3 regions of the Gordonia sp. (in: high G+C Gram-positive bacteria) genome follow, and region 2 is predicted to be linked to each of the others. Evidence: riboswitches for the same ligand, from Rfam matches in the RefSeq annotation. Region 2 holds a riboswitch; each other region holds the start of a gene.
The links. A riboswitch is a leader RNA that binds a small molecule or an ion and turns the genes downstream of it on or off. The one in region 2 is predicted to bind cobalamin.
Positions count from the first base shown of each region.

Region 1: another riboswitch for cobalamin. It lies ahead of metE (5-methyltetrahydropteroyltriglutamate--homocysteine S-methyltransferase); the one in region 2 lies ahead of ACTIMF_RS13240 (ABC transporter substrate-binding protein).
Region 3: another riboswitch for cobalamin. It lies ahead of ACTIMF_RS07510 (ABC transporter substrate-binding protein); the one in region 2 lies ahead of ACTIMF_RS13240 (ABC transporter substrate-binding protein).

Region 1 is NZ_JBQEDL010000013.1:91,359-101,436, reverse strand. Features, by position in the region: gene ACTIMF_RS08985 (pyruvate carboxylase) at 1-2,255, shown strand, start outside; gene metE (5-methyltetrahydropteroyltriglutamate--homocysteine S-methyltransferase) at 2,364-4,643, opposite strand; cobalamin riboswitch at 4,778-4,994, opposite strand; gene putP (sodium/proline symporter PutP) at 5,037-6,575, opposite strand; gene ACTIMF_RS08970 (proline dehydrogenase family protein) at 6,789-10,078, opposite strand, start outside.
Region 2 is NZ_JBQEDL010000025.1:8,596-18,673, forward strand. Features, by position in the region: gene ACTIMF_RS13215 (benzoate-CoA ligase family protein) at 1-723, opposite strand, end outside; gene boxC (2,3-epoxybenzoyl-CoA dihydrolase) at 726-2,426, opposite strand; gene boxB (benzoyl-CoA 2,3-epoxidase subunit BoxB) at 2,475-3,968, opposite strand; gene paaZ (phenylacetic acid degradation bifunctional protein PaaZ) at 4,033-5,598, opposite strand; gene ACTIMF_RS13235 (PaaX family transcriptional regulator) at 5,879-6,733, opposite strand; cobalamin riboswitch at 7,008-7,206, shown strand; gene ACTIMF_RS13240 (ABC transporter substrate-binding protein) at 7,234-8,199, shown strand; gene ACTIMF_RS13245 (FecCD family ABC transporter permease) at 8,207-9,250, shown strand; gene ACTIMF_RS13250 (ABC transporter ATP-binding protein) at 9,247-10,026, shown strand.
Region 3 is NZ_JBQEDL010000011.1:7,011-17,088, forward strand. Features, by position in the region: gene ACTIMF_RS07495 (BTAD domain-containing putative transcriptional regulator) at 1-2,075, opposite strand, end outside; gene ACTIMF_RS07500 (ABC transporter ATP-binding protein) at 2,118-2,891, opposite strand; gene ACTIMF_RS07505 (FecCD family ABC transporter permease) at 2,888-3,916, opposite strand; gene ACTIMF_RS07510 (ABC transporter substrate-binding protein) at 3,913-4,968, opposite strand; cobalamin riboswitch at 5,025-5,220, opposite strand; gene ACTIMF_RS07515 (hypothetical protein) at 5,307-6,071, opposite strand; gene ACTIMF_RS07520 (alpha/beta fold hydrolase) at 6,330-7,226, shown strand; gene ACTIMF_RS07525 (SDR family NAD(P)-dependent oxidoreductase) at 7,202-8,080, shown strand; gene ACTIMF_RS07530 (WS/DGAT/MGAT family O-acyltransferase) at 8,077-9,501, opposite strand; gene ACTIMF_RS07535 (pyridoxamine 5'-phosphate oxidase family protein) at 9,643-10,078, shown strand, end outside.

The DNA of each region.
Region 1 (10,078 bases), on a different contig from region 2:
GCGAGATCACCGGTCACTTCGACTCCATGCTCGTCAAATTGACTTGTCGCGGAGCGGATTTCGCGACAGCTGTACGTCGTGAACGCCGTGCGCTCGCGGAGTTCCGAATACGTGGTGTCACCACGAACATCGGGTTCCTCCAGTCGGTGCTCGACGACCCGGACTTCCGAGCGGGCCGGATCACGACGTCGTTCATCGAAGACCGCCCGGATCTGGTGACAGCGCGACCGTCCGACGACAAGGGCACGAAGCTGCTGTCGTACCTCGCGGACGTCACGGTCCACCAGCCGTACGGCCCGCTTCCTACACCGGTCCACCCGCACACGAAACTGCCTGCGCTGACCGATGCGGAGCTCCGCGGTCCGCGGGACGGGTCACGGCAGCGGCTGCTCGAGCTGGGGCCCGACGACTTCGCCCGTGCGCTCCGTGATCAGCGGGCTCTTGCGGTGACGGACACGACGTTCCGCGATGCGCACCAGTCATTGCTCGCGACGCGGGTGCGGACGAGTGGTCTGTCCGTCGCGGCACCGTACGTAGCAGCCTCCACACCGGAACTGCTCTCGATCGAGTGCTGGGGTGGCGCCACGTACGACGTCGCGCTGCGTTTTCTCAAAGAAGACCCGTGGGATCGGTTGGCGCGGTTACGAACCGCGGTTCCGAACGTCTGCCTGCAGATGCTGCTGCGGGGCAAGAACACCGTCGGTTACACGCCGTACCCGGCGGAGGTCACCACCGCGTTCGTTCAGGAGGCCGCCGACACCGGTATCGACATCTTCCGGATCTTCGACGCGCTCAACAGTGTGGACGCGATGCGGCCGGCGATAGATGCGGTGAAGGAGACGGGTACGACGATCGCCGAGGTCGCGCTGAGCTACACCGGAGATCTGTCGAGTCCAGGCGAGAGCGTCTACACCCTGGACTACTACCTGCGTCTGGCCGAGCAGATCGTCGACGCCGGCGCGCATGTGCTCGCGATCAAAGACATGGCGGGTCTGCTGCGTCCGGCCGCGGCGCGAACCCTGGTATCGACCCTCCGCGAGAACTTCGACGTGCCGATCCATCTGCACACACACGACACTCCGGGCGGTCAGTTGGCGACCTATCTCGCGGCGTGGGAGGCGGGGGCCGACGCCGTGGACGGTGCGAGCGCCGCGCTCGCGGGCACCACCAGCCAGCCGTCCCTGTCGGCGATCGTCGCCGCGGCCGAGAACACCCCGTTCGACACCGGTATATCGCTGAGTGCGGTCTGCGCGATGGAACCGTACTGGGAGGCGGTTCGACGGGAGTACGCGCCGTTCGAGTCGGGGATCCCGGCACCGACCGGTCGCGTGTACAAGCACGAGATCCCCGGCGGCCAGCTGTCGAATCTTCGTCAGCAAGCGATTTCGATCGGGGTCGGAAATCGATTCGAGGCGGTCGAGAACGCGTACGCCGCCGCTAACGAACTGCTCCTGCGTCCGGTCAAGGTGACTCCGTCGTCGAAGGTCGTCGGAGACCTCGCGATCGCATTCGTGGCGCAGGGCGTGACGGCGGAGCAGTTCGCGGCCGATCCGTCGGCGTACGACATCCCCGACTCGGTGATCGGCTTCTTGTGCGGCGAGTTGGGGGAGCCTGCCGCCGGGTGGCCGGAGCCGTTACGGACGTCGGTCCTGGCTGGACGGGCGCGGCGTAGCCCGGACATCCCGCTGACAGCCGACGATCTCGAATCGCTGGCGGCTCCGGGGCCGGTCCGTCGGGATGTGCTCAACCGCCTGCTGTTCCCCGGGCCGACCGCCGACTACCACAGCCATCTGGAGACGTTCGGTGACACGTCTCGGTTGCCCGCGCACCAGTTCTTCTACGGTCTCCAGCCAGGATTCGAACATCGAGTGAAGCTACGTCCCGGGGTCGAGCTGTTGATCTCGCTCGAAGCGGTCAGCGAACCAGATGAGACGGGTTTGCGGACGGTCTTGATGACGGTCAACGGGCAGTTGCGGTCGGTCTCGGTTCGTGACCGCGGAGTGGATCCGGAGGTCGCCGCGGCGGAGAAGGCCGATCGCAACGACCCCAAGCAGATCGCCGCACCGTTCGGCGGAATCGCCACGGTGACGGTCGGAGCCGGCGACGCGATCACCGAGGGTGGGACCGTCGCGACCATTGAAGCGATGAAGATGGAGGCGTCCATCACGAGTGTGGTGGCAGGCACGGTGTCTCGTGTGGTGCGCACCGGCGCGACGGAGGTGGCCTCAGGCGACCTCTTGGTGGAGCTGGCATGAGCGTCGTCGCAGCCTGAGATACCGCTACACAACATCAATGCGTCTTAGCAGCCTGGGCCCAGGCTGCTAAGACGCATTGAGTGTGCGACGACCTAACTGAGGGTGCGACTAACGCACGGCGCGCGCGGCGGCAACCATGTTGGTCAGCGCCTCGGTGACCTCCTCGGTGGTGCGGGTCTTGAGACCGCAGTCCGGGTTGACCCACAGGCGGTCGGCGGGCACCGCGGCGAGCGCTTCGCGCAGCGAGGCGGTGACCTCGTCGGCCGCGGGCACACGGGGCGAGTGGATGTCGTAGACACCCGGGCCCACCTGGTTGGCGAAACCGATCCCGTTGAGGTCGGCGAGGACCTCCATATGTGAGCGGGCAGCCTCGATCGACGTCACGTCCGCGTCGAGGTCCGCGATGGCCCCGATGACCTCACCGAACTCCGAGTAACACAGGTGGGTGTGGATCTGGGTGGCGTCGGCGACGCCCGCCGTCGACAATCGGAACGCGGTGACGGCCCAGTCGAGGTAGGCGCTGCGATCTGCGGCCCGCAACGGCAGGAGTTCACGCAGGGCAGGCTCGTCGACCTGGATGATCGCCGTACCCGCCTTCTCGAGGTCGACGGTCTCGTCGCGAATCGCGAGAGCGACCTGATTGGCGGTCTCGGCGAGCGGCTGGTCGTCGCGGACGAACGACCACGCGAGGATTGTGACCGGACCGGTAAGCATGCCCTTGACCGGCTTGGCCGTCAACGACTGTGCGTACGCGATCCAGTCGACTGTCATCGGTGCGGGACGGACGACGTCGCCGAACAGGATCGGCGGACGCACGCAGCGCGAGCCGTACGACTGGACCCAGCCGTTCGCGGTCGCGAAGAATCCGTCGAGTTGTTCCGCGAAGTACTGGACCATGTCGTTCCGCTCGGGTTCGCCGTGCACCAGTACATCGAGGCCGATCTCCTCCTGCAGTGCAACGACATCGGAGATCTCGGCCTGCATGCGACGCGTGTACTCGGCGTCGTCGATCGCACCTGTGCGCAGCGCCTGACGGGCCTTGCGGATGTCGGTGGTCTGCGGGTACGAACCGATCGTGGTGGTGGCCAGTGTCGGCAGGTCCAACGCGGCATCCTGCACGGTGCGCCGTGCCGCCGAGTCCTCACGGGTCCAGTCAGCGGACGTGAGGGCGGCCAAGCGGGTGCGGACCGCTTCGACGTGCAGCCTCGGGTCGTTCGCGCGGCTCGCGAGCGCCGTCGCGGCGGCGTCGAACGCTTCGGACTGATCGGCGCGGCCGCTCGCGAACGCGCGTGCCAACGCGACCACTTCGGCGTGCTTCTCGCTCGCGAACGCGAGCCAGCCGCGGAGGGCGTCGTCCAGGCCGTCCTCGCCGGCGAGCGTATAGGGGACGTGCAGGGTGGAACACGACGTCGAGACCACGAGAGGCCCGACCGATCCGCGCAGTGACTCGAGGACGCCGAGCGCCTCGTCGAGGTCGGTGCGCCACACGTTGCGTCCGTCGACGACACCGGCGACGACGATCTTGTCACCGAGCCCCGCGGACGTCACGCTGTCGGTTCCGCCTGCAACCAGGTCGACGCCGACGGCCTCCACACCGGTGCGGGCGAGGGCAGCGACCGACTCGCGGGCGTCACCGAAATACGTCTGGACCAGGATGGCCGGCCGAGCCGAGACCTCAGAGAGCGTCGAGTAGACGTTCTCGGCGAGCGCGGGCAGATTCTCGACGGCGTCGGTCACCAGAATCGGCTCGTCGATCTGTACCCACTGGGCACCCGCCTCGGCGAGACGCCGGAGAAGGTCGACGTACAACGCGACGACCTCGTCGAGTCGGGTCAACGGTGCCGCGGCTCCGTCGACGGCCTTCGACAGCGCGAGGAACGTGATCGGACCGACGACGACCGGTCGACCGTCGACCCCGTCGGCAGCCGCTTCGGCGAGCTCCGCCAGAACCTTGGTCGCGTCCAGTGCGAATGTGGTGTCGGGGCCGATCTCCGGGACGATGTAGTGGTAATTCGTGTCGAACCACTTGGTCATCTCCAGCGGCGTCACGCCGTCGGAGCCGCGGGCGGCCGCGAAGTAGCGGTCGAGCGGATCGCTGATCGTCGTGGCGCGGGGCGGCAGCGCACCGAGCATCACCGCGGTGTCGAGAACCTGGTCGTAGTACGAGAACGTGTTGACCGGAACCGAGTCGATACCGGCGTCGATGAGGGCGCGCCTGCTGGTCGATCGCAGATCGGCGGCGACGGCTTCGAGGTCGGCGCGATCCGACCGCCCGGCCCAGTAGGCTTCGACGGCTCGTTTGAGCTCGCGATTCGCACCGATGCGGGCGGTGCCCGGAACAGTCGCGGTGAACGGTGGGGCAGTGTGTGTCGTCGTGTCGACGGACATGTGTACTTCTTCTCCTGCAAACAGTGTTGACGGCCGTCGCCCGACAGAAGATGCATTCCGACCCGGGCACGAGAACGCTCGAACCCGTGACGGAGTCATCGCCTGATCCACGAGGCGGACAGCCACCGAGCACGGCGTGCCCGGTACGACAGGCAGGTCTTCGGGCTCGTCGGCGTGCGCTGCGCGCTCCTACTGGTCGTCGCTTCCCAGGCCCGATGCCTCGGGTCCAGTGCATGTGACGACGGTCGTTCCGACATACCGCTGCGGGTCAGCTCCGGATTCGCACCGGATTCCCTCTTCTCGACGCCCGAAGAACGAATCACCGGGCGAACCTGTTGCGGAGCCGAGTCTAGCGAGGTCGCCGCACTTTTCACATTCGCCGAATCCTCTGCGTTAAACCCTGGCGTCGACGGCTGCCGTATCGGTGTCCTTCGCCTTCGCCAACGCTTTCGCGGCGTCGAACTCGGCGTCGATCTCCGAGTTGGGCCGGTATGTGAACAGGCTGAACGTGACGGCTACGACGAAGCTCGCGAGGACCCCGGGCACGATCTCGTACATGTCCTCGCTCAACGATGACTGGCCCCACGCGTAGGCGACGACCGCGCCCGTCACGATGCCGGCGAGGGCGCCCCACGTGGTGAGGCGTCGCCAGTACAGGGACAGCACGATCGCCGGTCCGAACGCTGCGCCGAAGCCTGCCCACGCGAACGCGACCAGGTCGAGGATGCTGTTCGACGGCGAGATCGCGAGCACCGCGGCGATCACGGCGATGGCGAGGACGCCGAGACGTCCCAGCCGGACGTAGGTGATGTCGCTGAGCTCTCGTCGTCCGGTCTTCGCCGCCACCAGTTTGTAGAGGTCCTCGATCAGCGCAGACGAGCAGACGATCAACTGGGACGAGATGGTCGACATGATCGCTGCGAGAACCGCAGCGAGCACGAGGCCTGCGATGAACGGATGGAACAGGATCTGCGACAGTGCGAGGAAGACGGTCTCGGAGTCTTCGGGAGCCTCGGTGGTGTGCTTGGCGAAGTATGCGATGCCGACGAGCGCGGTGCCGACGGCACCGACGGCGCATGCGAACATCCAGGCGATACCGATCCGCCGCGCGGTGCCCGCCTCGGCGGGCGAGCGCAACGCCATGAAGCGCACGATGATGTGCGGCTGCCCGAAGTAGCCGAGTCCCCAGGCCGCCGACGAGATGATCGCGACGACCGAACCGCCTGCGAAGAAGCTCAGGTCGTCGGGATCCACCGCACGGACACCGTCGATGGTCGCTCCCACGCCGCCCAGGTTGATGATGCCGATGATCGGTACCGCCAGCAGAGCGATGACGACCAGGACGCCTTGTGCGACGTCGGTCAACGATGCACCGAGGAAGCCGCCGAACAGGGTGTACACCATGGTCACGGCCGCCACGATCAGCATGCCGACGGTGTAGTCCACGCCGAACGCGCTGTCGAAGAACTTGCCGGAGGCGACCATCCCGCTCGAGACGTAGAACGTGAAGAACACCAGGATTATGACGCCGCAGGTGATGCGGAGGATGCGCGAGGAGTCGCGCAGACGTGTCTCGAAGAAGCTCGGGATCGTGATCGCGTCTCCCGCGACCTCGGTATACGCGCGCAATCGCGGCGCCGTGACCTTCCAGTTCGCCCACGCGCCGATCAGCAGACCGATCATGATCCACGACTCGGAGAGCCCGGACACGTACATCGCGCCCGGCAGACCCATCAGCAGCCAGCCCGACATGTCCGACGCGCCCGCGCTCAGCGCGGCGATCCACGGCTTGAGACCACGGTCGGCCAGCATGTACCCGTCGAGGTTGTTCTTGGTCTTCCGGTACGCGTAGAACCCGATGCCGAGCATCGCCGCGAAGTACAGGACGACGGCGAAGATCTGGAATGCTCGGCCGTCGGACGCTACTGACATCGGGACTCCCTCTCGTATTCGATCGAAGACACAGGCGCGATCACCGATTCGTCAGGTCGTACGTCGTCACCCTACGCACGACACTGAGCGTATGTGATTCACGTCTCGTCATTCGGGAGATTCTGCCGCCCCGCACGTGTGTCCGGCATGTGGGGTCGAACGAATCGCAACCACGGTATTCGTTCGAATGCACGAAGCGTCACGCGGGTCGAGTCATCGGGGTGTGGTCAATTCGGCTGCGAGCAGGTGGAACGGCCGGTTCGGATTCCCGAAGCGGTGCAACGTCATCGACACCGCCTGCTCGTGGAGCCAGTGGCGCAGCTCGACTCGTCCCGACGAGGTGACGGCGTCGTCGAGCAGTGCGATGTCGGGCCGAGCAGCGACGGCGGCCAGGACCGACGGGGCAGACGAGCCCACGAGGCGGACTCGCGGCACCTCCAGGCGCGCGATCGCATCGGCGAAGTCGGTGTCGGTGGCCGGTGCGACCGGCATGCCGAGCGCGGTGGCTGACTCGACGACGGCGGCCGTCGTCGAACTCGCGTCGGGCGCGATGCTGACGCGCACTCGCGCGCCCGATCGTGCCGCGGCGGCGATCAGTCGTGCAGTCGGCGCGGGCGTCGCGTCCTCGGACACGCGCAGGACGACGTCGGCCCCGCGGTAGCGGAAGACGTCGGCCTCGGCGCCCAGGCCGGTCTCGTCCCGGCCGACGCCGAACTCGGCAGCCCAGGCTCGGTCGTCGTCGGCCAGCGCTCGTACCAGCCACGCGTGTTCGGCGTCGGTGACGCAGGACTCGACGGATCGAGCGAACGCGGCGATCGCCGGAGTCTGTGGAGGCGACTGCGGTGAGCCGTGCGCCGGGGCGTCCGCCCACGTGCCCATCAACATCAGGTAGTTCGGTCCGCCGGCCTTGGAGCCGAGTCCGACCGACGATCGCTTCCAGCCGCCGAACGACTGGCGGCGCACGATGGCCCCGGTGATCGAGCGGTTGACGTAGAGGTTTCCCGCCTCGACCCGGTCGAGCCAGCGGCGCGTCTCGCGGGTGTCGAGCGAGTGCAGCCCGGCGGTGAGCCCGAAGTCGGTGGCGTTCTGCAGCGTCAGTGCGTGGTCGAGGTCGTCGGCGCGCATCAGTCCGAGCACAGGGCCGAAGCATTCAGTGAGATGGAAGAACGAACCCGGTGCGACTCCGTCCTTGATGCCCGGCGACCAGAGTCGGCCGGTGTCGTCGAGCGCACGTGGCTGCAGCAGCCACGACTCGCCTGGCTCCAAGGTGGTCAGGGCGCGGATCAGCTTGTCGCTCGGCGGTTGGGTCAACGGCCCGACGGTCGCCGCGAGATCGGTCGGCCACCCGACGACCATCGAGGACGCGGCGTCGATGAGCTGCCTGCGGAATCGTTCGGACGAGTACACGCTGCCGACGAGGATCCCCAGCGATGCCGCCGAGCACTTCTGCCCGGCGTGCCCGAACGCACTGTGCACCAGGTCGGCGATCGCCAGGTCTCGGTCGGCGGACGGGGTAATGACCACAGCGTTTTTGCCGGATGTCTCGGCGTTGATGCGCAGGTCCGCGCGCCACGACTGGAACAGTGCCGCAGTCTCGGACGCGCCGGTCAGGATGACGCGATCGACGTGCGGATGACTGATGAGGGCGCGACCCGCCTCGCCTTCGTCGGGGAACACCGCGTGGCACACCTCGCGTGGGACGCCTGCGTCCCACAGCGCCTCCATGATCGCCGCGGAGCACCGTGGCGTGGGCGCCGATGGCTTGTGAATCACTGCGGCGCCGACTGCGAGCGCCGCGAAGGTGCCGCCCGCGGGGATGGCGATCGGGAAGTTCCACGGCGGTGTCACCACGATCACCCGGTCGGGGGTGAACACCGCGCCGTCGATGCGGTCGAGCTCGAGCGCCTGATGCGCGTAATAGCGGGCGAAGTCGATGGCCTCGGAGATCTCCGGGTCCGACTGCGCGACGGACTTGCCTGCCTCCGCCGCAGCGAGTGACACGAGGTGCCCCCGACGTCGAGACAGGAGGTCGGCGGCGCGATACAGGACGGTGGCGCGTTCGGATGCGGGTCGCGCGGCCCATTCGACTGCCGCGGTGCGGGCGCGTTCGACGAGACCGTCGACGTCGGCCGCGGCGAGCGCGGGCGGAACGCTCTGTGCGTCGAGCCACCCCGGTGTCGCGCTGCGAGCGATCGACCCGCGTGCCCAGGCCTGATTCGCGGGCAGCGCCGGATCGGTGTCGGGCTCGTTGGCGAACGGGGGGAGTTCGTCGGCGCTCGACAGGGGGGCAGGCAGGGCCGCCGACTCCTCGGCCGTGCGATCCTGCCGGTGGTTGGGCTTCGGCGCCCGGTCCGAGTGCTCGTCGATCATCGCTCGCAGACCGTCGATCGCAGCGGAGAAGCGGCCCTCCTCACGACGGTGGACGTCGCTGCCCGGTGTCAGCTCGAAGATGCCCGACATGAAATTCTCCGACGCGGCGTTCTCCTCGAGACGGCGCACCAGGTACGAGATCGCGACGTCGAACTCGGCGGGTTTGACGGTCGGCACGTACAACAACAGTCGGCCGACGTCGGCGCTCACCACTTCGGCCTGCTCGGTGGCCATGCCTTGCAGCATCTCGAACTCCACCCGGTCTGCGACGCCGCGCGCGTCGGCGAGCAGGTGGGCGAAAGCAATGTCGAAGAGGTTGTGTCCGGCGACGCCGAGACGGAGCCCGGCCATCCGGTCGGATGTGCACACCCAGTGCAGGACCAGCTTGTAATTGGCGTCGGTCGCGGCCTTCGACGCGCAGGTCGCCGTCGGCCATCCCGCGATCTCGGCGTTGACGGTCTCCATCGCCAGATTCGCGCCCTTGACCAGGCGCACCTTGATGCCGGCACCGCCAGCGGCGACGCGCTCGGAGCCGAATGCGGACAGTCGCTGCACGGCACCGAGTGCATCGGGCAGATACGCCTGCAGGACGATGCCCGCCTCGTAGTGACGCAGTTCAGGCATCGACAGCAGTCGGGTGAACACCGCGATCGTCAGTTCGAGGTCGCGGTACTCCTCCATGTCGAGGTTGATGAACTTGCTGCCCGCAGGCGCGGCAGCGGCCTCGCGGTACATCGGTGCCAGACGGTCGACGACGTAGTCGACGGTCTCCTCGAACGCCCACATGGAGACTTGGGATGCGATCGACGACACCTTGATCGAGACGTAGTCGACGTCGTCGCGGCGCAACAGTGCGCGCGCGTCGGCGAGGTGATTGTCGGCCTCGTCGTCGCCGAGGACGGCCTCGCCGAGGGGATTGACGTTCAGGTGGTGATCACCGGCTCGCAGCGTCTTCACTGCTTTCGTGAACGGCTTCTCGCGCGCGTCGACGATCATGTGACCGACCATCGCGCGCATTCGTGCGCGAGCCACCGGGATGACCACCTTCGGGATCCGACGCGACAGCGCGGCGCCCGAGCGCAGCTGGAGCCGGTCGAAGGCGCTCAGCGACGCGGGCGCGTCGGCGACGATCT
Region 2 (10,078 bases):
CGCCCCGACCGACAGCGGGAAGAACACCGAGTTTCCGATGCCATACGCGAAGAACATCTTCGCGATCGACAGGTAACGGTCGTCCCGCGTGATCCCGAGGACACGGTCGCCGTACGTCTCGCACACGTGACGGATGTTGGCGTGCCGGTGCATGGCGGCCTTCGGGAAGCCAGTCGTGCCCGAGGTGTACAGCCACAGCGCCCACGAGTCGTCGGCGGTGGGAACGATCTGCCGGGTGTCGGGTGCGGCGGCGGCCCCACTTGCGACGAACGCGGGCCACGACCATCGCGCGACACCGTTCGGGACCTTCAGGTCGCCGTCACCGTCGAGGACCACAGTCGCGACGTCTGGCGCCGCGGTCAGGCCTTCGTTGACGGCGTCGACGAACTCACTGCTGCACACGACGAGATGTGCACCCGAATCGGCCATGATCTTTCCGAGTTCCGAGCCGTTGAACATCGTCGATATCGGCACCGCGACGACCCCGGCGCGGAACGCTCCGAGGATCGCGGCGAGCATCGGGATGTCGTCGGCCATGACGATCAGTACGCGGTCGTCACGGTGCAGGCCTGCGGTCCGGTACGCGGCAGCCGCGTCGCCGATCAGACGGTCGAGTTCGGCGTACGTAACGGTGGTGGTACCGACTGCTGCAGTCCGGTCTCCATCGCCGGCGTCCACGCGCCGGGTGACGAGGTATTCGGCGGCGTTGAAGTAGTCGGCCATGACTACACCCGGCCGAAGTCGTACTCGCCGCGCTGGCCGCTGCCATACCGGCGAAGCGCACCGTCGGGGCCGGAAGCGTTGGGCCGGATGAAGATCCAGTTCTGCCACGCGGTGAGGCGACCGAAGATCTTGGTCTCCATGGTCTCGGGTCCGACGAATCGGTGGTTGGCCTCCATGCCGGTCAGCGAATCCGGCGAGAGCGCGGCCCGCTCCTGCAGCACGATCCGCAGTTCGTCCTCGAAGTCGATGTCGTCGAGGGCGACGGTCACCAGTCCGGCGGTGTCGGCAGCGGCCGCGTCGAGGGCGGTGCCGATCGTGGCACGGGCTGCGTCGAGGTCGTCGTCTCGGCCCCAGAAGCGGGACTCGATCCGCGAGAGACCGTTGCCCATCGGGTAGACACCGTCGTTGGACGCCGTCAACTGGATCGTCGCGGGAGTCGCGTCCGGGTCGACGTCCTCGTAGACGCCGTCGAGCATGTACTGCCGGTCGGAGGCGAGGGCGATCTCGGCGAGCAGGCCGACGAACGCGCTGCCCGGTTCGATGACGCTGATCAGGCTGCGACTGGTGACGTCCAGACGCTTCATCACGCGCTTGTAGTAGTGACGGACCTCGTTGACGAACCAGTCGTCGCCGTTCTCCAACAGCTGGGTGTCGTAGGCGAGCGCAGTATCGGCGTCGCCGACCACGCGAAGCACCCAGGTCCCCAACTCGTTCTCGTTGGTGCGCAGGTGCAGGATCAGGTCGTCGAGTTCGCGGGTCACGGCGAGCGGCCAGTAGTCGACGCCCTGCGCGAGGGCGGCCGCAGCGTCGGCGGGCGGCGCGTCGGTGGGCGCCTGCACGGTGATCTCGACCTTGCGGCCGTTGCGATCCAGCGTGGCCGACACATGCGGGTAGCTGATCTCGGTGTCGGTGATCCGACGGTCCAACGGAGTCAATGCGACGCCCTGCCCACCGGGACGGTGTGAGGATGCCGCACGCTCGTGGGCGCGGGTGGTGACGGCCTCGTCGAACGCGTTGCGTGGCACCGTCGAGTCGATGAGACCCCATTGGACGGCGGTATCGCCGCGGTAGCCCTCCGACTTGGTCGCGAACATGTCGGCGCGGTCCTTTCGGACGTGACGCTTGTCGACCACGCGGGTCAGGCCGCCGGTACCGGGAAGGACACCGAGCAGCGGGACCTCGGGCAGCGAGACCGTCGACGAGTTGTCGTCGACGAGGATGATCTCGTCACAGGCGAGTGCTACCTCGTAGCCGCCGCCCGCCGCCGTTCCGTTGAGCGCGGCGATCCACGTCTGACCGGAGTTCGACGTGGCGTCTTCGATGCCGTTGCGGGTCTCGTTGGTGAATTTGCAGAAGTTCACCTTCCACGAGTGGGGCGACTGCGCGAGCATCCGAATGTTGGCGCCCGCACAGAACATCCGCTCCAAGCCGCCGGTGAGGACCACCGACTTGACCTCGGGGTGCTCGAAGCGAAGACGCTGCGTGATGTCGTAGAGCTCGATGTCGACGCCGAGATCGTACGAATTCATCTTCAGCTGGTAACCGGGAACCAGGCCGCCGTCCTCGTCGACTTTGAGTGTGACGGTGGCGATCTCGCCGTCAGTGACGAGCGTCCAGTGCTTGTACTCGTCGGGATCTGTTGCGAAGTCGACGACTGGTGGCGCGGTCTGATCGGAAGTGGTCGGTTCGTCGAGAACAGTCATGGCTGCAAGTCCTTCGGATGGTCGGGATGGGCTGTTCCGGCGCGGCTCTCAGGCCAGGCCTTCTTCGGCCAGATGGACGTAGTCGAATTCGACGGGCTGCGAGTTGATACCCGTCTTGGGCGGCGCGATCCAACCGGCGAACTCGCCGTACTCGTACTCGGGCACCATGAGCGCGGCGACGGCCTCACGGTCCGCGTTCGACGGCAGCCAATCGTCCTTGCGCGCTTCCCAAGTCGCATCGTCGAGGACTTCGCCGTCCGGGCTGACGTTGACGTCGGCGTACACGCCGACCTTGCGGTGGAAGCCTTCGTGCGGGAGGGTCAGCCGTTGTTCGAGTTCGGCGTCCTCGAGTTCCTGATTCCAGCGAGCCACGCCGTTGGCGCAGTCGGCGACGTACTCGTTACGCAGGTCCAGGTTCAGCGAACCGAGCGCCGACACCGCCTTCTCACGGATCTCGCCGTCCTCGACGTAGGTCATGGTCCGCTCGTCGTCGACGAGGACGTGGTCGTCCTTGCGACGGGTCTCCTGCCAGCGGCCTTTGAGTCCCTCGGAGTAGTAGTTACCCGCGTTGGTCGACTGCTCGGAACCGAACAGGTCCATCGATACCGAGAACTGGAAGTTCAAGTACTTCTGGATGATCGACAGCGGGATGACGCCCGCCTCGAAGAGGGTCTTCTCGTCGTCGGTGCCGAGTTCCTTCATCTTCTCCGCGGTCTTCTCGACGGTGCGCTGGACGCCGGTGGTGCCGACGAACATGTGGTGGGCCTCTTCTTTGAGCATGAACTCGCAGGTGCGGGCCAGCGGATCGAACGCCGACTCCTTGAGGGTGCCGAGCTGGTACTTGCCGTCGCGGTCGGTGAAGTACGTGAACATGAAGAATTGCAGCCAGTCGGTGGTCTCCTCGTTGAACGCTCCGAGGATGCGCGGGTTGTCGAAGTCACCCGAGTTGCGCTGCAGCAGCTTCTCGGCCTCCTCGCGGCCCTCGCGACCGAAGTACGCCTGGAGCAGGTACACCATGGCCCAGAGGTGTCGGCCTTCTTCGACGTTCACCTGGAACAGGTTGCGCATGTCGTAGATGCTCGGCGCGGTGGCGCCGAGGACCCGCTGCTGCTCGACGGAGGCCGGCTCGGTGTCGCCCTGGACGACGATGAGGCGCATCAGGTCGGCGCGGTACTCGCCGGGAACCTCGTCCCAGACGGGCTCGCCCTTGTGCTTGCCGAAGTTGATCTTCTTATCCGGGTTGGCCTCGGCGAGGAAGATGCCCCACCGGTACTCCTCCATCGGAACGTGATCGAAGTGCGCCCACCCGTCGCGTCCGACGGCGACCGCGGTACGCAAGTACACGTCTTTGGTCGGAATCGCGGGACCGAGGTTGCGCCACCAGTCGAGGAACTTGGGCTGCCAGCCTTCGAGCGCGCGCTGGAGGCGCCGGTTGCTTGCCAGATCGACGTTGTTCGGGATCTTCTCGCTGTAGTCGATCTGGGAGAGGGGTCCGCTGGGCTTGGGGGCTTCGCCGGTGCGGTCGGTGGTGGAGCTGGTCATGGTGTCTTCTCCTGTGTTGTTCTCGGAGTGGTTGTTTCTGCGTGGTCGAGCGCGGGCAGACCGCTCACGCTGGTCGAGCGGGATAGAGACTGGTGAGGAAATCTGGCCCGCCTTGGACCGCCGTGCGCTGCATGTGGTGGTAGACCGCTCGCAGTCCGCCTTCTTCTTCGCCGCCGCCCGCGCGGCCGGGGCCGCCGTGGACGAGCTGCGGCATCGGTATGCCGTGGCCGGTCGACTCGGGCGCGCTGTCCCGGTCTAGGACGAGGACGCGGCCGTGGTGGGCCGCGATGCCCAGGACCGTCTCCTTTGCGAAGTCGGCGTCGGCGCTGACCACCGACGCGGCGAGCGAGCCGTGCCCGCGAGCCACCTGCGCCGTGACGTCAGCAGACGATCCGTCGTACGGGAGGAGCGTCGAGACTGGACCGAACGCTTCGACGTCGTGCGCGGTCTGCGAGTTCTCGTCGCCGCGCAGCAGGATCGGGGCGAGGAACGCTCCGATGCGAGCATCCGCACCGACGACGTCGACGGAGTCCGGGTCGCCGACGACGATGCGAGCGTCCGCGGCGAGTGAGGCGATCCGAGTGCGGACGTCGTCTCGCTGGTCGGTGCCGACGAGTGCGCCCATGGTGACGCCATCGGCTCCGGGTGCTCCGACGACCACGTCGCCGAGCTTGGCGGCGAGCGCGTCCTGCACGGCGTCGAGCTGGGCCGCCGGGACGAATGCGCGGCGGATAGCCGTGCACTTCTGTCCGGCCTTGGTCGTCATCTCAGTGACGATCTGGTCGACGTACAGGTCGAACTCCGCGCTTCCCGGGGTCGCGTCGGGTCCCAGTACTGAAGCGTTGAGCGAGTCGGCTTCGGCGGTGAAGTGCACCGACCGGCCGACGACGCTCGGATGTGAGCGCAGGGATGCTGCGGTGTCGGCCGATCCGGTGAAGCCGACACTGTCCTGACCGTCGAGAAGATCGAACAGCCCGTTGATCGGGCCCGCGACGAACTGCAGCGCGCCATCGGGCAGCGCACCCGATTCGACCATGATGCGTACGGCGTGTTCAGCGATGTACGCCGTCGGCGTCGCGGCCTTCGCCAGTGTCGGGACGCCCGCGAGGAGTGCGGGCGCGAGCTTCTCGAGCATGCCCCAGACCGGAAAGTTGAAGGCGTTGATCTGGACTGCGGTGCCCCGTCGCGAGGTCAGGATGTGCCGTCCGAGAAACAGACCTTGTTTACCGAACTGGGTCGGAGCATCGTCTTCGACGATGACCGTGCCGTCGGGCAGTCCTTTGCGCGCGAGTCCGGCGTACACGATCGCCGTGCCGAACCCGCCGTCGACGTCGACCTTGGCGTCGGCGCGAGTGGAGCCGGCTTTCGCGGAGAGCTCGTACAACTCGTCCTTGCGCTCGCCGAGCGCTGCGGCCGCCGCTTTCAACGACGCGGCCCGCTCAGCGAACGTCATTGCGCGAAGGGCACTTCCGCCGACGTCGCGGGCATAGGCGAGCACGTCGGCGAAATCGACGTCGGCGGCAGCTATCCGAGTGACCGGTTCGCCGGTGACCGCATCCCGGACGACGCGAGCGTCGCCGGTGCCGGTACGCCACCGGCCGGCGAGATAGCTGGGGAGACTGTCGATCACAGAGGACTCCATTCGGGGGCTGTCGGGTGTTCCTCGATCTGAGAAACACTCTACAACTCTCTGGCAGTTCGTCAACAAATTGTCACATATTTAGGGTGACCTAACCCACTTGACGTCGATAAATGTGATGCAGAAACATTCCGTGGCGCAGCCTCGTCTCCCGTGCCGCAGCCTCAACTCCGTCGCTGCCTGCTCATTGCGGGGGGCGCCGAGTGAGCTGACGGTGCGACGAGGAGAGTGAGGCTGCGGAAGCCGAACCGAGACTGTGCGAAGCGCGCGATCAGATACGCTGCGCAGCGCTCGCCTGCAGCTCGTCCCAATACGCCTGGGCGCGGCGATGCCACTGCGCATGACGGTCATGGAACACGGCCGCAGACCGCGGACCGGGCCATTCATGGTCGAGTAGCTCTCGTGGCAGGTCCGGATCGAGGAACGGGAAGCGACGCCACTCCTGCACGAGCTCCACCTGCGCGACGAACGCTTCGGTCGTCGACTCCGCGCGCCGCTCAGAGAACAACCCGAGGAAGTCGACGTATCGCGATTCGACGTCGGCGAGGTCCCAGGCCGCCGACACGAGGGCCTTCTCGTCGCCGATCCCAGACGTCGCCCCGACCCAGGAGAAGGTCTGGCGCGACAGTCCGAGGTCATCGATCACACGTCGGACGTCGTCCGCCTTAGACGTGTCTGGAGTGATCCAGAGGCCCGACTGCGGAGAGCCGAGTCCGAGCCAGGTGAACCGAGTGCGGAGGCGGTGCCGCAGTTTGCGCTGTGTCTCCGGGATCGAGACCGCCAGGGTCAGCCATCTGCCGTCCCACGCGGGCGCACTCCGCATGAAACCGTAGATCCGCTCGGTCCCCTCAGTCAGAAGGTCGACGCCCGATCCGGTCAGTTCCCACGCGCTGCGTCGGCCATGACGACTCGAGGCGAGCAGCCCTTCAGAAGAGGTGCGCGACAGCGCTTGCCGAGCCGCACGCTCCTCGACGTCGTGGAGCGCAAGCGCATCCAGGATCGTCGAGGTCCACACCGGTTCTTTGCGGGGCAACGCGAACTCGCCGAGGATCGTCAACAGAAGCGAACGAGCGCTGGCCGATCCGACTTCCCGCCGACGACTCAGCGGGTTCGAGCCTTCAGCCACGGGTCCTCCTCGACGATCAACGGGCGGTCGCCGCCCCGATTCAGCACTATATCGACCGCCGACGACGTAGATCGTGACCGCGAACACCCGCCGTCGAGCGCGGCGGCCGCAGCAGAGCTCCGCAGACACGCACCGCACCCGTATAGGTCTACTCCTAGATTGATCGCCTGAAGGGTCAAGCGTTGGGAAACGTTTCGCGTTGTGAATGCGCGTCTTGCACTGCGCGCTCGCGGCGAATTTGCGGAATCGTCGGTTTCCTCCGACTGCCGATACACTCGTCGCGATACGTCACGGTGTACGGGAAGTCCGGTGAGAATCCGGCGCGGACTCGCCACTGTGAGCAGGTCCGGAAGTCGTCTGGAGTGAAAGCCTCCAGCCACTGAACCGGCGGCCGACAACGGTCGCCATTCGGGAAGGCACGACGCCGGGAGCCCCTGCTGAGCCAGGAGACCGGCCGCGGCGTACCCCGTAATTCCACGAGATCTGGAAAGGGGGTCGCTTTGCGTACCCTGACGAAGTTCACCGTGCTCGCGAGTCTCGCCGGCACACTGGCACTGTCCGCCTGCACCAGCAGCGACGACGCCGACACCTCTGACGCCTCCATCACGCTCACCAACTGCGGCCGAACGATCACCATGGACGTGCCCGCCGAATCGGCGATCACCGTCAACCAGGGGGCGACGGAGTCCGCACTGGCGATCGGCGCGCAAGACCAGATGGTCGGCACGGCCTACCTCGACGACGCCATCGCGCCGAAATGGGCGGAGGCGTACAACGGCATCGAGGTTCTCGCCGAGGAATACCCCGATCGCGAGACACTCCTGGAGAAGCGTCCGGACCTCGTCACCGCGTCGTACTCCTCGGCCTTCGACGACAAGGCCCTCGGCAGCCAGGACTCGTTGGCCGAGTTGGGTGTCGCCTCGTACGTGTCACCCTTCGGTTGCGACGACAAGTCGCAACGTCCCGAGCCGTCGTGGGACGCGGTCGCCGGAGAGACCCACGATTACGGCGTCCTCTTCGGCCGCACCGATGAGGCGAACGAAGTGAACCGCGCGATGCGGTCGACGCTCGACGAACTCAAGAAGCGAAACGCCGGGGCCGACAAGACTCTGATGTGGTGGGACTCCAAGACCGACAGCCCGTCCGTCGGCGGGCGCGACGGCGGCCCTCAACTGGTCATGGACGCCGTCGGCGCGACCAACGCCTTCCACACTCTTTCGGGCAACTGGGCCGACACCGGCTGGGAGTCCGTTCTGCAAGCGAACCCGGACGTCATCGTGCTGGTCGACGCCGAATGGGACCCGGCAGACGCCAAACGCCAGTACCTCGAGTCCGACCCGGCCCTACGGGAACTGGACGCCGTCAAGAACGCGTCGTACGTCGTCTTCCCGTTCTCCGAGAGCACGCCCGGTGCACGAATGATCGATGGCGCGGTCCGACTGTCGGACGCGCTCGCGAAGCAGTAGGCCGCGCGTGCTCAAACGGGTGCGCAGCACCCCGTCGTTCGTCCTCTGGATGGTCGGGCTGACAGGGCTGCTCCTCGTCAGCATGGGACTCGGGGTGATCATCGGCTCGGCCGACCTGTCGCTCGGCACCGTGACCGACGCGATCCTCGGGCGACTCGGACTGACCTCGGGAGTCGACATCCTCGATGAGCACATCGTCGTCGACCTCCGGCTCCCGCGGGTGGTCGGCGCCGCGGTGATCGGTGCGGGCCTCGCGGTGTGCGGCGCCGTGCTTCAGTCATTGACCGGCAACCAACTCGCTGACCCCTACATACTCGGAATGTCGGGCGGCGCCGCGCTGGGCGCGTCAGTCGTCCTGAGCACCGGTATCGGGTTCGGCACCCTCGCAGGCGGCCCGGTGGTGTCCCTGGCCGCATTCGTCGGGTCGATGTCCGCACTGGTCCTGGTGTTCGCCATCTCCGTCACACGCGGCGGCGCACTGATGCCGGGCAGGCTGATCCTGGCGGGTGTCGCGGTAGGACTCTTGGCGTCGGCGCTCAGTTCTGGACTGATCTATTTCGGGCCGCACGGGACCGCCGAACGAGTGATGTTCTGGTCGCTCGGCTCGGTGGCAGGCGTCCGATGGAACACGATGCTCCTCACCGTCGTCGTCACCGGGGTAACGGTGGTGGTCGTGCTCTTCTGCGCCAGGACGCTCGACGCGTTCGCGTTCGGGGAGCGGGCTGCGGCAAGCCTGGGAACGAACGTCGCTCGGACCCGATGGGCCCTGTACGCACTCGTGTCGCTGTGCACCGCCGTCCTCGTCGCCCTGTCGGGGATCATCGGCTTCGTCGGATTGGTGATTCCGCACCTGGTGCGCTTCCTCGTCGGACCGCTTCATGCGCGCGTGCTGCCGATGGCGGTTCTGGTCGGCGCGCTGATCGTGGTGTGGGCCGACATTCTGGCGCGCAGCCTGATGCACGCGCGGGAGCTGCCGCTCGGACTGGTGACGTCGGCGATCGGCGTACCCGCGTTCATCTGGCTGCTGCGCAGGCAGAAGGGATTCGAGTGAACATCGAAATCTGCGGCGTCGACTTCGCCCTCGGCGCGAACCACATCCTGCGAGACGTCACATGCACTGCGGCTTCCGGCGAGTTCACCGGGATCATCGGTCCGAACGGATCTGGCAAGTCGACTCTGCTGTCGATGATCATGCGCTGGCAGCGGCCAGACGCCGGTCACGTCCTACTCGACGGTCGTGACGTCCACAGCGTCAAACGACGGGACTTCGCCCGCACCGTCGCCGAGGTGGAACAGCAGTCGGCGACGGCCATGCAGTTGACGGTGGAACAGATCGTCGAACTCGGGACCATCCCGCACGGTTCGAGCTGGGGTCGCCCCCTCGGGGAGTCGATGACGGGGGTCGACGACGCGATCGACGCGTTGGGCCTGCACACGCTGCGACGACGCACCTGGCACACACTGTCGGGCGGTGAGCGGCAGAAGGTCCAAGTGGCGCGTGCCTTGGCTCAGCGTCCCACCGTGTTGGTGCTCGACGAGCCGACCAACCACCTCGACGTATCCGCCGGGCTCGGGCTGCTCGACACGGTGCGGCGGCTGGATCTGACCGTGGTCGCCGCCATCCACGACCTGAACCTGGCCGCCATGTACTGCGATCGCCTCGTAGTTCTCCGCGAGGGCGCGGTGCACGCAGTCGGAACGCCAACCGACGTCCTCACCCCGACGCTGCTGGCCGAGGTCTACGGTATCGACGCCGAGGTGATCGGCCACCCACGGACCGGCGGACCGCTGGTGGTGTTATGCGAATCGATGGAGCAGCCGAAATGACGTCTCCTGACTGGGTGATCGTCACCGCGCCCACCAATCGCGGAGCGGACCC
Region 3 (10,078 bases), on a different contig from region 2:
CGCAACATGCACATCGCCCGCGCGAGAGGCCGCCGGGAACTGTTCGGCATCACGTGCACAGCAGAGACGACGGCCGTCAACTTCCATGCTTGGTGGAGCGCGCCGACGTCCCCCGCTGGGATCGGCAGCATGTCGATCACGCGCTCGGCCCACGACGCCACTTCGGCATGGAGGCCGCGGCTCGACCAGAGAGCGGCGATCACCGGGAAGACCGTAACCGCAGTCGCGATGTCGGCGTCGTCGACTGCGCGGCGCAGCACCCACACGAGGTTCTCGACTTCGGTTGTCGTCTCGGCCACCAATACGCGGTCTGGCTCCTTGCGATATCGATGCCGCAGCCCGTCGCACACCAGGCGAGCCCATGTCGCCATCGCCGCACCCACACTCGCCGCTTCTTCCGCGTCGACGAGACGTTCCTCGCCGAACTCTCGCACCATCTCCAGCATTCGATACCGCGTGTGTCCGCCGACTTCGTCGACTTGCAGCAACGACTGGTCGACCAGAGCGGTCAGCGCATCGGCTAACGCGACACCCGACATCCCGGTCGCATACTCAGCTGCGGTCGCGGAGAAACCGTTCGGGAACAGACACGTACGACGCAACGCCGCACGCGCCTCATCGTCGAGCAGGTCCCAACTCCAGTCGATCACAGCCTGGAGCGTCCGGTGACGATCAGGCGCTGTGCGATCGGCCGACCGCAGGAGCGCAAACCGTTGCGCGAGGCCTGCGACGATCTCGTCGACGCCCATCACCCGGATGCGTGCGGCAGCGAGTTCGATTGCCAACGGCAGCCCATCGAGCTGGGCGCACAACATCGCGACAGCGTCCGGGTCGAGGGCAACGCCTGGACGCACGGACTGCGCACGCAGAGTGAACAGTTCGACGCCCGCCGACTCGGCTCCGGCAGTCTGCAGCACCGGGAGTCGGTAGACCTGCTCGGCCGAGATCAACAGCGGCGATCTGCTCGTCACCAGGACCCGGAGGTCCGGGAGGCTCGCGATGAGCTCCCCGACGAGGGTCGCCGCCGCGTCGATCACCTGCTCGCAGTTGTCGAGAATCAACAGTGTGTCGTTGCCGCGCAGCGCATCCCCGAGACGTTGCGAGAGATCTCCGACGAGTTTCGGCAAAGCGCTTGTCCGTACATCGGACTCGCCGACGCCGAGCGTCGCCGCGATCACTCCGACGAGGTCCGCGGCGTCGCGGACCGCGGCGAGCGACACGAAGTGCACCGACGATCCGCGATCGGAGAACAAATCGCCGACAGCCGAGGCGATCGACGTCTTCCCTACTCCGCCAGGCCCCTGCACCGTGACCACCCGATGCTCGACGACGAGACGAGTCAACGCCGTGAGGTCGTCGTCGCGGCCGATCAGCGAGTCCGAGCGCAGGCGCGGTGTTCGTCGTGCGGGACGCGCAGACCAGGCGAGGAGATCCGCATTGAGCTCCGTCGCCTCGGATCCCGGGTCGGCTCCGAGTTCCTCGGCGAGTGCGCGACGCAGACGCGCGAAGACGGCGAGCGCCTCCGAGGTCCGGCCGGTTCCCGCCAAGGCGCGCATCCACGCGACATGGGCCGCTTCGTCGATCGGATCGGCTTCGGCGCGGGCGACGGCGAGCCGCTCGGCCGTCGAATAGTCACCTGCGGTGAGCGCATCGTGCATGCGTCGATCGTCGATCCGGGCGCGGAGACGTTCGGCGTCCATGCGAACCCCGTCGGCCGGATCACCTCGAAAGTACCTCGCCGCCGCCTCCGGATCGCCTTGCGCCAGAGCCTGCTCGGCGAGAGCAATATCGGTGGTCGCATTTTCGAGACGGTATCGGCCGTCCGACCCGTTGATTCCGACGAGCCCGCGTAGCCGGGAGATCTGAGTGTGCAGGGCGGCCTGAGCAGACCTGGGCAGGTCCTCGCCCCACACCTCGTCGATCAGTCGTTCGCTCGATACCGAGCGATTGGCGACAGCCAACGCGGCGAGGAGTCGTTGCGCCCGAATCCCTGACACCTCGCAACCGTCCACGGTGACCGGTCCGAGCACGCCGATCACCGACACAGCACGCGGTTTCGAGGTCTCGGACGACATCAGTCCAAGGGTAGTACGGTCCGGCCGAAGTTCATGAAGTCGCTATGCTCCGTTCCGATCGACCCGCACCCACACGCCACCATCGTCGACGATCCGCGCCCGAACACCGAACACGTCGGCGATGATGCTCTCCGTGATCGTGTCGGCAGGCGCACCTTCGCCGACTACCCGACCTCCGGCCAGGACCACGATGCGATCGCAGAACATCGTGGCGAGATTCAGGTCGTGCAGAGCGATCACTGCCGACGCATCAGTGTCCCGCACGTGGGCGGACACCAGTTCCAGCAAGCTCAACTGGTATTTGATGTCGAGATGATTGGTCGGCTCGTCGAGGATCATCGTCTGCGGTTCCTGCACGAACGCTCGAGCGATCTGCACACGTTGACGTTCGCCGCCCGATAACGAGCCGTACCGCTCACCGAGCATCTGGTAGATCTCGGTCTCGCGTGCCACGGTCTCGATGATCTTCCGGTCACGGGCCGATCCGATCGCCCATGTCCGACGATGCGGTGTCCGCCCCAGTTCGAGAACGTCGGCCACAGTTGGATTCTGGTCGGTCACCGCGGCCTGCTCCACGAACGCGACCCGCTGTGCGATGGTGCGCCGCGGCAGATCGTCCAACCTCGTATCGCCCAACGACACTGCTCCGCGACTCGGTCTGCGCAACCCCGCGAGCAATCGCAGCAGCGACGTCTTGCCCGACCCGTTCGGTCCGATGAGGCCGACAACTTCGCCTGTGCTCACCGCGAGGTCGATGTCGTGAAGGATTGTCTTTCCGCCGACCGCCCAGCCGACACCTTCTGCGCGCAGAATCATCGGCGCCCCTGACGGATCAGGACCAGCACGAACATCGGGACGCCGACGATCGCGGTGATGACACCGATCGGCAGTTCGCGTGGGGCGATCAGAACGCGTCCTGCGACGTCGGCCCACACGAGGAACAACGCGCCGATGATCGCCAAAGTCGGCATCATGACGCGGTGGCGGACGCCGACGATGGCCCGAGCCGCATGCGGCAGCACGAGGCCGACGAAGCCAATCGCTCCGGACACGCTCACCACCACCGCGGTGATCAGCGCGGTGACGCAGAGCAGTGCCAGCCGGGTCCGGGCCACGTTCACGCCGAGGGATGCGGCCGCGTCGTTGCCGAACGCGAACGCGTCCAGTGCACCGGAGGACAGCAGGCACACCACGAGGCCTGCGACGGTCGCGACTGCGCATACGGACACTTCCGTCCACGACGGCGACGACAACGAACCGAGCAACCAGAAGAGCACGCCGCGCGTCTGTTCGGCGTCGGCCGAGGTGTAGACGATAAACGAGGTCAACGCCGAGAACAGCTGGGTGGCGGCGATCCCGGCGAGGACGACCCGATCAGTCGTGCCTCCGGCGAGACGGGCGAGCAACAACACCAGCGCAAATGCGGCGAGCGCACCCACGAATGCGCCACCCGCCATTCCGATCACCCCGGCTCCGACGCCGAGGAGGATCACGGACACCGCGCCAACCGACGCTCCAGAGGAGACTCCGAGCACGAAGGGGTCGGCCAGCGGGTTCCGCAGCAGGGCTTGAAGAACACCACCGCAAACGGCCAGTCCCGCGCCACACGCCGCGGCGAGTACCGACTGCGGCAGCCTCAGCTTCCAGACGATCGACTCCTGAAGCTTCGACAGACCCGAATCGCCGCCGAACAACTCCGCCCGCAGTGACGACCAGACGTCCGACAGGCCGAGCCCCGACGGTCCGATCGTGATCGCGAATCCGATCGACACGAGCAACAGCACCAGTCCGCCGAGCCACAACGTGGCGACGGTCGGGAGTCGAGTCGCAAACGCTCTCACGTACCCAGGCCGAGCTTGTTCAAACCGTCGGCGACGTTCTGGATTCCGTAGACAGTGCGGAGCGAGGGGTTCATCTCTGCCCCCGTCGCGATGATGTATCGCTTGTTCTTGACCGCGTCCATCTCACGCGTGACCGGGTTCGACTCCAGGAAGTCGATCTTCTTCTGTGCGGACTCCCCTGACTGGATATCGCGCGTCAGGTTGCCGATCACCAGCACCTGAGGGTTCCGGTTGGCGACTTCCTCCCAACCGATCTGCGGCCACTCGTCGTGCGTGTCGTCGAAGACGTTCTTGAGACCGAGCGCCTTGGAGACAACGCCTGGTGCACCGCAACATCCTGCGATGTACGGCGACTCCGAGTCCGAGAACCAGTACAGAACCGTTGTGCCCCGGGCGTTGACCGAATCGGCTGCGCTCTTCACTCGGCTCTTGAGATCGGCGACGACGTTCGCGGCTCTGTCCGACGTACCGGTGAGCTCACCGAGTTCGGTGATCTCCTTGTAGACGAGGTCGAGCGTGAAGTCCGTACTCCGCGATCCGTCGCCACCGGTGTCCTCCTTACCTTCGCAGTCCGACGGGGCCAGGTAGGTGGGGACGCCGAACTCGGTGAACCGTGCGCGCGGCGCGGTGCCGCCCTTGTCGAAGGTCGATCCGAACGACGCAGTGACCAGGTCCGGTTCTTCGGCAAGGACTGCTTCGAGCGACGGCCAGTTGTCGTCGATTCGCTTGACCTTCTCGTTCGCTGCGGCCAGTGACGGCAGGACCGGGTCGGTCCACGTGGCTGTACCCGCCATCCGATCGGCGAGCCCGAGGGACAGCAGCACCTCGGTGGTCCCCTGGTTCAGCGAGACGATGTTCTGCGGCGGCGAGTCGACGCTCACCTGCTCGCCGCAGTTCGTGAGCGTGACGGGAAATCCTTCGACAGACGGGGTCGACGACGCGGCGTCGTCCGACACTCCGCATCCGGCGAGTAGCGCTATGGACGAAGCGAGAGCCGCGATGCCGAACAGCGAATTGCGGCCGATCAGCGGGTTACGGGAGAGGTGGGACATCACAATCTTTCGGGCCCGAGCTCAGAACGCGAAGCTCGCGTGTGGATCCCGCGGGGTTGCTCCCGCGCGAGCCAGCAGGTCTTCGGACTCGAGGTCTACCGTTGCCGGACGTCTTCCCAGGTGTCGACCCAGCAGGTTTCGACCCAGTGACATGCGATCCGGAACGTCGCTCTCACCGCTGCGCGTCAGTCCCGGATTCGCACCGGATTCCCTGCCCGAAACATCGGGCGCGCTGGCACGGTGATCATAACTTTCGCGCACAGACGACTGTGCCCGGGACCACCGGTCAGATGGTCCCGGGCACAGGATCGTTTCACTGCACTGCGGTCATCGCCCGCCTACTTGGCGGTCGCGATACCCAGCGACGGGAAGAAGAAGCACGTCGCGTCGCCCTTCTTCACGGTGCCGTAGATCGCGGAAAGGACAGTGCCGGAGCCGGTGTCCACGAGGCCACCGCGGACTCCGTTGGAGGGGAGAAGGTTGAGTGCAGTCTTGAGTGGTGCAACCGCGGGGCCGGTGACGGCCTCCGGCAGGCCCGCTTCGCTGATTCGTTTCTCCACAGCGTCCACGATCACGTCCGTGATCCCGCCCATCGGCGCCCCCAGTCCACCCTTGAACGTGTTGACGTTGAACCACGCGACCCGCATGCCGGACTTGTCTCCGGAGTCGTTAATCACGCCAACAGGCACGAATCCATAGAGAATCTCACCCTTCTTCACCGCGTTAAGGTCGTGTTCCTTTCCGAGAAGATCCTTGATGGTCAAATTTCCATCCTTGATCCCCAGCAACGGGGTATCCGGGAGGCCTGGCGTCGTAGGACCGGCAACCGCACCGCCAACCGCCAGCGGGAACGAAAAGTCGGTACAGGCACCGATTGTCGGAGTGAACGGAGTGATCCCAAGCTTATTGAGAACCTCGTTCGCGGCCGCAATGCCGTCGACGACGGCTGCGGCGTCGTTCGGCTGCGGCTGAATCGAGTCCAGCGCGGCCTTCGCGGCGACGCCGTTGGTGGCAGGCGCGGCCTGGGCGACGGGTGCGCCGATGGCCCCGCCGAGGAGAGCGGCAGATGCTGCCACAGCGGCAAGTGCGAGACGGATCTTCATGGGAACTCCTGATCATGGGAGAGACGGGGCAGAAGTGACACTTGCCATAACTTAAGCACCACCGGTTATCAGGTTTCTCTTAAATACGTCGATTAGTCCGTTCAGAGGACATTGCGGAGAATCAGCCGTTGAGCCGGACCCGCATGCCACGACCACCGTGCCCGACCCGAGTCCAAACTGAATCTATGGCATAGTGGCTCGCGGCACTGAAACACGTTCTAGTTCTGTTGCTCGGTTTCGGAACGAAGGGGTGAACCGATGAAATCGTCACGCCGTGACCTCGTCTCGCTGCTGCCGGCGTCCGGACGGCTCCCCGACGTCAAGGTGCCGAGTGGCCACCTCGTCGACCTCCCCGGACGAGGCACCACGTTCGTCACCGACAGCCGCGGCCCCGACCCGGACGCACCGGCGATCCTGTTGCTGCACGCGCTGTCGACCACCGGTCTGCTCACCTGGTTTCCGAGCATCCCCGCGCTCGCTAAACGCTTTCGCGTCATCACCATGGACCAGCGGATGCACGGCCGGGGCATCCAGTCGTCCGAGTTCTCCCTGCGCGACTGCGCAGACGATGCGGTGGCCGTTCTCGACGCCCTCGACATCGACCGGGCGATCGTCGCCGGATACTCGATGGGATCGCTGATCACACAACGCGTGTGGCGCCAGCATCCCGTCCGTGTCGGCGGGCTCGTGCTGTGCGCAGGCACCGACCAGTTCCAGACCACAGTCACCGAACGACTCTTCCACCAGGGCATGGGTGCCTCGTTCAGCCGTCTTCGACGCGGCGCACCGACCGTTGCCGACCTGAAGGCCGAACCGCTCGACCCGAACGACGACCTCCGTCGGTGGGCGATCACCGAGTTCCGGTCCACCCGACCGCTCGCTGTCGGTCGTGCCCTCGCAGCTATCGGCAAGCATCACACCAAGCCGTGGGTTCATGAGATCGACGTTCCGACCGCCGTCGTCATCCCGTTACGCGACAAGGCGATCCCGCCGGAACGTCAGCGCGCGATGGCCCAACGCATTCCGGGCGCGACCGTCCACGAGGTGGACGCCGGGCACTCCTGCTGCGTGATGCGCGCCGACCTGTTCGTCCCAAAGCTCGTCGAAGCGACGAACACCGTCCTCGCACGATGGGCCGAGAAGGAGCAGGCGTGAACTCACCGAAGATCGCCGTCATCACCGGAGCCTCGCGAGGCGCAGGCAAAGGGATCGCACTCGCGCTCGGAGCAGCAGGTGCCACCGTCTACGTGACCGGCCGCACCACCGCCGAGACCGACGCGGACCTGCCGGGCACCGTCGCCCAGACAGCTGACGAGGTCACCCGGCGCGGTGGCACCGGCATCCCGGCGGTCGTCGACCACTCCGACGACAACCAGGTCGCGGCCCTGTTCCGGCGAGTACGCGATGAGCACGGACGCCTCGACATCCTCGTCAACAACGCCACCACCATCCCCAAGGCACTCACCCGAAAGGGCCCGTTCTGGGAGAAGCCGCTATCGCTCACCGAGATGTTCGACGTCGGGATGCGCTCGGCCTACGCGGCGACCTACTACGCGGCACCGCTGCTCGTCGCCAACGGATCCGGACTGGTGGTCAACACCTCGTCGTTCGGCGGCAGTTGTTACATGCACGGCCCCGCGTACGGCGTCGGGAAAGCCGCGATCGACAAGATGGCGCACGACATGGCCGTCGACTTCAAACCGTTCGACGTCGCGGTCATCTCGCTATGGATGGGACTCCTCAAGACCGAACGCACCATGGCAGCGTTCGAGGCCGCGCCCGCGATGTACGAGGGGCTCGCGGCATCGGCCGAGTCAGTCGAGTTCCCTGGCCGCATCATCGCCGCACTCTCGAAGGACGAACATCTGATGGACCGCACCGGGCGAGTCCTGATCGGCGCCGAGATCGCCCAGGAACTCGGCGTGACGGACGTCGACGGCAATCAGCCGCCGTCGCACCGACCGTTTCTCGGCGACCCGCCGACCTTCAGCGGCGCCGTCGTCGACTAACTCTGCGAGAGATCGTCCGCCGCCGCGACCTCGACCTTGAGTCGCTCCAGTTCCTCCGGGAAATGCTCGACCATCGTCTGCGGATTACGCACGCTCTCCTCACAAGCGATGATCCCAACGTGCACGACGCCGTTGTTCGACAGCACGGTGATGTTGAGCCCGGCACCGTGGAACACCGGCCCCAACGGGTACATACCCAACACCTGCGCACCCAGGAAGTACAGCGGGACCGGCGGTCCCGGAACGTTTGAAATGACGAGATTGTGTACGACGGGGTGCTTCTCTGCGAGACGTAGACCCGCGTATGCACGAACAGCCAGACCGAAGACCCTTGGCGCAGCGAATTCGGCCCAGTCCTGCAACATGTCCGCCGAGATCGCCTTGTTGTGCTCCTTGGCGTTCCGATTGTCGTCGGCTACCCGGCGAAGCCGCTCGAGCGGATCGTCGATGTCGGTACCCAGACGCGCGAACAGCGACGACACCTTGTTGGCGCCGACTTCGCGCGACGACTCCTCGCGCACCGAGACGGGCACTGAGGCGAGAAGCGGCTCGTCAGGTAGTTCCCCGCGCTCCTCGAGATAGCTGCGGAGCACACCGCCTGCAATGCTCAGCACGATGTCGTTGACCGTCGCACCGGTCGCGCGACGCACCTCTTTGATGTCCTCGAGTCTCATATCGGCGATCGCGATGGTGCGGTGTCCGGTGATGGTCCCGTTGAACGAGGTCCGAGGTGCCGTCAGCGGAGCCGCCATCGCGGTCCCCTGGCGGGCGCGGTCGATCGACTGAGTGATCATGCCGATCGACGCCGGAACCAACTTCGGAATCCCGAGCGGCCGCATCAGCGTCTCGACGACACCGCGACCGAGCAATTCCAGACCGCCTGGCGCACGCGAGTGCTTCGGCGGATGGTCCGGGACCAACGCCGGTGCGTCCGGCTCGAGGCTGCACAGGTAAGAGATCAGATTCGAGCCCGACGCGCCGTCGACCGTCGCGTGATGCATCTTGGAGAACACCACAAGCTTCTCGACGCCGTCGACGTCGCGATAGCCCTCGATCAGCACCATCTCCCACAACGGACGGCTGCGATTCATCGGCTGACCGGCGAGATGACCACAGACCTCCATCAACTCGGCATATCCCGCAGGCTGCGGCAACGCCATCCGGTGGAAATGGTGGTTGATGTCGAAGTGATCGTCACGCACCCACACCGGATGCCCGACGTCGAGCGGTACGCGTCGCACCTTCCGCGTGAACTGGTCGACCTTCTTCACTCGTGAGTCGAGAAGATCCCGCATCGTCGAGAATGTATAGCCGCCGGGCACCGTCGCGGCGTCGAGCACTATCAGCCCGCACACGTGCATCAGTTGCTCTGGAGTCTCCAGGTACAGAAAGCTTGCATCGAGGCCGCTCAGACGATCCATGAGGAACAGAATACAACAGGAATTAGAACGTGTTCTACTATCGCCGAGAGTCCTCGCCAGCCTGCGATTTCGCGTCACCACCGGCGCAGGACATAACTATGCGTCCTACGCGCCGGCGGCGCCTCGGTGTTAAGTGGAGGCATGGCCACCCGCTATCAGAACCTCGCATACGGCGACGCCGCGCGAGCCCGTCAACACGCAGTGACAGGTGCAGGAACGCCAGGACCCGAGATCACCGACGACGGACCTCAGGAGCTGACCTCTCGTGAGCTCCGCATGCTCACCGACGCTTTCCAGTTCCATCTGGCCACCGTCACCGAATCCGGCTGGCCGTACGTGCAGTACCGCAGCGGCCCAACCGGATTCGTCCACCATCTCGGTGGCAACAAGATCGCATTCGCCGACTTCCGCGGCAACCGCCAGTTCGTGTCGACGGGCAACATCGACGCCGACGGCCGAGTCGCCCTGTTCGTCGCCGACTACCCGCTCCGGAAGCGGCTGAAAGTCTTCGGTCGCGCCGTCGTCTCGGACGACCCCGATCTCCTCGACCGCCTGCGCCACGTCGACGACGGCATGA